2 regions of the Alteromonas sp. 76-1 genome follow, and region 1 is predicted to be linked to the other one. Evidence: predicted binding sites of a transcription regulator. Region 1 holds the regulator's gene; the other holds the start of a gene.
What was found. Region 1 encodes MetJ, which represses methionine synthesis genes. Its sites were predicted from a motif close to TAGACGTCTAGACGTCTA; they were not measured.
Positions count from the first base shown of each region.

Region 2: a site for MetJ is predicted at 1,684-1,701, ahead of serA (phosphoglycerate dehydrogenase). Genes of this name have one in related genera too.

Region 1 covers NZ_LR136958.1:4,273,142-4,276,335, forward strand. Annotated here, with positions in the region: gene ALT761_RS18075 (hypothetical protein) at 1-9, opposite strand, end outside; gene ALT761_RS18080 (malic enzyme-like NAD(P)-binding protein) at 418-1,659, shown strand; gene metJ (met regulon transcriptional regulator MetJ) at 1,741-2,067, opposite strand; gene metF (methylenetetrahydrofolate reductase) at 2,219-3,103, shown strand.
Region 2 covers NZ_LR136958.1:3,557,273-3,560,466, forward strand. Annotated here, with positions in the region: gene ALT761_RS15340 (GAF domain-containing hybrid sensor histidine kinase/response regulator) at 1-235, shown strand, start outside; gene ALT761_RS15345 (5-formyltetrahydrofolate cyclo-ligase) at 266-901, shown strand; gene rpiA (ribose-5-phosphate isomerase RpiA) at 983-1,639, shown strand; gene serA (phosphoglycerate dehydrogenase) at 1,982-3,194, shown strand, end outside.

The sequences.
Region 1 (3,194 bases):
TTCAGACATGGTAAATTACGCTTTCTTTCTTCATGTTTACCATTATACCTATTCCGCCAATCAGCGCCTTAAGCTGCCGGTAAAATGACTTTTTTCAAACATAATCCGATTGTTATTTGTTACCAAGCCTGAAGTTATTCCTGCATTTATGCCTGAACTTATCCCTGTACCAGCACCCATAAAATAGAAATAATGTATTAATTCCTTAAGTGTCATTAATACTGTGAATGGCAAATATTCGACGATGTCACTGGTCATACGAGCAAGTCTGTCCTAGATTGACAGATATAAAGGGCAGATCAGATATGTACTCAAATGACCCTGTGATAGAGTCGAAGACATTCTACTGCTAGAACGCAGATTGCCCCTACGGTAACGAAGATTGCCTAACCCCTACATCGAAGGATATGTTTACTAATGTCAGATTTCAGACAACGTGCACTAGATTACCATGCCAAACCCACGCCAGGTAAAATCAGCGTAGAGCTTTCAAAGCCAGCCGATAGTGTGGATGATCTTGCTCTGGCTTACAGTCCAGGGGTCGCTGAGCCGGTACGAGAAATTGCTGAAGATCCTGATAATGCTTACAAATATACTGCAAAAGGCAACATGGTAGCGGTCATCAGTAATGGAACTGCTATTTTAGGTTTGGGTAATTTAGGGCCGTTAGCTTCTAAACCAGTTATGGAAGGTAAAGCACTGCTGTTTAAACGCTTTGCAGGGCTTGATGCTATCGATATTGAAGTAAAGCATCGTACAACAGAAGAATTTATTAATACCGTTGCTAATATTGCAGATACCTTTGGCGGTATTAACCTTGAAGATATTAAAGCCCCTGAATGCTTTGAAATAGAACAAGAATTGATTAAGCGCTGCAGTATTCCCGTATTCCATGACGACCAACATGGTACTGCTATTGTTACCGCCGCAGGCATGTTGAACGCCATTGAAATTCAGGGTAAAAATATTGAGAGCGCTAAAATAGTCTGTATGGGTGCAGGTGCGGCAGCCGTTGCCTGTATGGAATTACTGATTAAATGTGGTGCGCAGCGTGAACGCATTTACATGCTAGACAGAAAAGGGGTTATTCACACTCGCCGTGAAGACCTTACCGAGCACAAGCGCTTGTTCGCTAATAACACTGATAAACGTACCTTAGAAGATGTAATGGAAGGCGCGGATATTTTTGTAGGTGTATCTGGGCCTGATGTATTACCACCAGAAACGCTAGCGTTAATGAGCCCCAACCCAATTGTTTTTGCATGCTCTAATCCCGACCCTGAAATTAAGCCTGAATTGGCCCACGAGGTTCGAAGTGATTTGATTATGGCGACAGGGCGTTCTGATTATCCTAATCAGGTAAACAATGTTCTGTGCTTTCCGTTCATTTTCCGTGGTGCATTAGATGTTCGCGCAACGGCCATTAACGACGAGATGAAAGTGGCTGCAGTAGAAGCACTTCGCGCTATTACAAAAGAGCCTGTGCCAGAATCGGTATTAGCGGCCAGCAATAGCAAAAGCCTCACCTTTGGCAAAGAATACATTATCCCTAAGCCAATGGACCCTCGCCTTTGTGAACGCATTGCTACTGCCGTGTCTAAAGCGGCGATTGAATCTGGCGTTGCAAGACTTCCAGAAATACCTAGCCGCGCAGAGTAAAGGCAATATAAACGAAGAATGTAGCGCGCAGCTTAATCTTCAAATTATTATAAAAAACGGCAATTTTCATTGCCGTTTTTTTTAATCTTCTTGTTCGTTCTCAATAGAAACGTCTATACCCATATCTTCCATTATGCGCCTTGCTTCTGCTGGTACACGATTAGGGTTATCTTTTCTTAAATCTTCATCATCCGGTAACGGCTGACCAGTGAAGGCATGAAGGAATGCTTCACATAACAACTCTGAATTCGTCGCATGACGTAAATTATTTATTTGCCGACGTGTACGTTCATCGGTTAATGCCTTTAGCACATTAATAGGAATAGAAACGGTGACTTTCTTTACCTGTTCACTCTTTTTACCGTGCTCTGCGTAGGGATGAATATACTTACCGTTCCACTCTGCCATAATGCTAACTCTGTCTGATCTTATTTATGTTATGAAGAGAAATTCTAAACAAGTTGACGAAAAGGTCAATTGAGCAGTGTAAACCTCTTGACGTCTAGACGTAAATTCTTTATTTTGGACGTCTAAACGTCTATAAAAGAGCAATTTTATCATGGTTTCTTACGCACAAGGTGTCGATGCACTGAATCAGTCCCTCTCGGAACTGCGTGACATTGATGTGTCATTTGAGTTTTTTCCGCCTAAATCAGAGAAAATGGAACAAACCTTGTGGAAGTCCGTTGAACGTTTGGCGCCCTTAAAGCCAAGTTACATGTCGGTTACTTATGGTGCTAACAGTGGTGAGCGCGACCGTACTCATGATGTGGTAAAGCGTATTCAACAGCAAACAGGGGTTGCAGCTGTACCTCACCTTACATGTGTTGATGCAAGCCGTGATGAGCTTAAACAAATTGCTCAAGACTACTGGGATTCTGGTATTCGTCGTATTGTTGCCTTGCGTGGTGATCTACCGCCTGGTGTGAAAGATACCGAGATGTATGCTTCAGATTTAGTAGCATTACTAAAGGATGTAGCCGATTTCGATATATCAGTGGCCGCTTATCCTGAAAAACATCCAGAAGCGCCTAATGCCCAATTCGACTTATTGAACCTTAAGCGCAAAGCAGAAGCCGGTGCGAGCGAAGCGATTTCACAGTTCTTCTTCGACACCAGTGTATTTTTGCGTTTTCGTGACCGTGCGGCAGCAGCGGGGATCGACCTAGACCTAGTACCTGGCATACTACCAGTCACTAACTATCAAACCTTGGTAAAGTTTGCCGGTTTCACTAACGTGCACGTACCTGGGTTCTTACACAAAATGTTTGATGGCCTCGACGATGACGACCAAGCTACTCGAAACCTTATTGGTGCTAACATCGCCATGGATCAAGTTAAGGTACTCGCCAAAGAAGGCGTGAAGCATTTTCACTTTTACACCCTTAACCGTAGTGAATTGAGCTACGCTATTTGCCACATGCTAGGTGTTCGAGCAGGTTAATTTCGATTAAACCTTTGCTCCTATAGGGCAGACCAGTATACCATTTGCTTATTATTAGGTATTTGAACGACTCGTTTGCCTTACTGTCACT
Region 2 (3,194 bases), 720 kb from region 1:
AAAATCTAATCCGGTAGATTTAGTGTTGATGGACATCAACTTGCCGGGTATTGACGGAACAGAAGCCACTCGACAAATTAAGCAAATACGCGCAACACTGCCCGTAATCGCCTTAACCGCAGATGTTATCACGCAACGAGATTTGTTATTAAAAAATGGCTTAGACGACCTACTTACCAAGCCCGTTGAAAACGCAGAGCTTATTAGGGTACTTAATCACTATTTAGGAAAGTAAGACAAAGTGGAGCCACTGGAAGCCTGCTGTATGGAACGGAATACGTCACACATTATGCCCAAAAAAACATCACGAGCAACACTGCGAAAGGCATTAAGAGCATTGCGCAACGAATTACCTGAATCACAGCAGCAGCGCGCTGCTATCGCAGTACGCGACAACCTCATGTCATTGCCCGATATTACCAACGCATCATCTATTGCTTGTTACCTGCCTAACGACGGTGAAGTGGATTTACGCCCTTTTATGCATGCTTGCTGGAAGCTGAACAACGCATCTGCCCTTCATACTTCTTTGCCTGTGTTGCATCCGGTTTGCAAAGGTCACCTGCTTTTTCTTCGATATTCAGAGAAAACGCCAATGCGCGTGAACAAATACAACATTGAAGAGCCAATGTTAGCCTGCCCAGATGTTATTCCGACTTTTCATCATCAGGTGATACTTATGCCATTAGTAGGGTTCGATGCGAGTGGAAATCGTTTGGGCATGGGCGGTGGCTATTACGACCGCACGTTAGCTAGCATTCAAGCACAAATGATAAAGCCAAAACTCATTGGTATTGCCCACAATTGCCAGCAAGTAGACCAACTTCCCGTTCAGCAATGGGACATTCCTGTAAACGCTATTATCACCCCCACACAGCAGTTGAGCTTTAATCGTACATAACGCACCGTAAATTCCCCTATCACGGTGGGTTAGCTAGCGGTTTTCCGGTAAACTGATGAAAATTTAGTTAGGAGAGTCACTATGGATCAAAATGCAAAGAAGCAAGCAGTCGCTAAAGCAGCCATCGAATATGTTGAAAATGGCAGTATTGTTGGTGTAGGTACTGGCTCCACGGTTAATTTTTTCATTGAAGAACTCGGCAAAATTAAAAATAACATTGAAGGGGCAGTATCAAGCTCTGATGCCTCTACCAAGTTACTAGAAGCCCTAGGCATTGAAGTATTCGCACTAAACGATGTTAGCAATATTTCAGTGTATATCGACGGTGCTGATGAAGTTACCGAACACAAACACATGATTAAAGGCGGCGGTGCAGCCCTTACCCGCGAAAAAATTGTGGCCGGTGCATCAACCACATTCGTGTGTATTGTAGATGATAGCAAGCGCGTTCCCGTGCTTGGCAAATTCCCTCTTCCTGTTGAAGTTATTCCTATGGCGCGATCTTTTGTGGCTCGCGAGTTGGTAAAATTGGGCGGCGATCCTGAATACCGTCAAGGCGTAGTAACCGATAACGGCAACGTTATTTTAGACGTACATAACCTTGAAATCTTAAACCCAAGAGAGCTTGAACAGTCGATTAATAACATTCCTGGTGTAGTCACCAATGGCATATTCGCCCTACGTGGCGCAGACATCGTACTATCGGCCACCGAAACCGGTGTGGATACCTTTAAATAATAGCTTTAAATAATAGCTTTCAAGTTAAACTGATTTCTGTTAGATTTCCGTTTAGACGTCTAGATGGCCTTTCGAGAGTTTGAGGCTAGTACTAGTCGGATGTACCTTCATCGTTACACGTTGATGTAAATTGCGGATACGATGAAGCTGCTCACGTCGAAGAATGTATAACGCGGGGCAGATGGGAGGGAGTAAGGTCGGAACAAACCCTCCACCGCATGGATGCGGTGGCGGAGCGCCCATGGATGGGTTTACCGCGTGTTTGTGTAGGCCTTCTCCCTCCCAGCTGCCGCCCAAACAGCGTACTTATTAAGTTTTACTACAGCGAGAGATAGCAAATCCATGAGCAAAGTTTCACTAGAGAAGGATAAGATCCGGATATTGTTGTTAGAGGGTGTGCATCAAAGTGCACTAGAAACCTTTAAGAATAATGGATACACCAATATTGAGTATCTCAAAACGTCCCTTCCTGAAGAAGAGCTTGTTGAGAAAGTGAAAGATGCGCACTTTATTGGCCTTCGTTCACGTACTCAAATTACTGAGAAGGTAGTAGATGCTGCTCAGAAATTGGTAGCTATTGGTTGTTTCTGTATTGGTACTAACCAAGTTAATTTAGAAGCAACGCAACGCCGTGGTATTCCGGTATTTAACGCACCGTTTTCAAATACCCGTTCAGTGGCAGAGCTTGTACTTGGTCAGCTTATTCTTTTACTACGCCAAGTGCCTAGCAAAAGCGCCAAAGCTCACCGCGGTGAGTGGGAAAAAACGGCCAATGGTTCGTTTGAAGCCCGTGGTAAAACATTAGGTATTATTGGTTACGGCCACATTGGTACCCAGCTTAGTATTCTTGCCGAACACTTAGGCATGCGCGTACAGTTCTTCGATATTGAAGATAAACTGGTATTAGGTAACTCAACGCAAGTTAAGTCGTTAGAGAAGCTGTTGAACACCTCTGACGTGGTATCGCTTCATGTGCCTGAAACTCAGCAAACGCAAAACATGTTTGCAGCTGAGCAGTTTGCGCAAATGAAGAGAGGCAGCATTTTTATAAATGCGTCTCGCGGAACGGTTGTAGATATTGACGCTCTAGCCGATGCGCTTGAAAGCGGGCAGTTAAATGGCGCAGCTATTGATGTATTCCCTGTTGAGCCTAAGTCGAATAACGAAGAATTCCAATCGCCTTTACGTAAGTTTGATAATGTTATCCTTACGCCGCATGTAGGTGGTAGTACTCAAGAAGCGCAAGAAAACATTGGTATAGAAGTAGCCGGTAAATTGGCGAAGTACAGTGATAATGGTTCTACCTTATCTGCAGTTAACTTCCCTGAAGTATCATTGCCAGAGCACATTAGCCGCTCTCGTTTACTTCACGTGCATAAAAACCAGCCGGGTATTCTTACTCAAATTAACCAAGCGTTTGCAGAGAAAGGCATCAACATTGAAGCCCAGTACCTTCAAACTAACGCAGAAATTGGTTATGTAGTGGTAGATGTTCAGCAAGACCGAGCCTATGACGCGCTTGCACAACTCCAGCAGATTGACGGTACGATTAAGA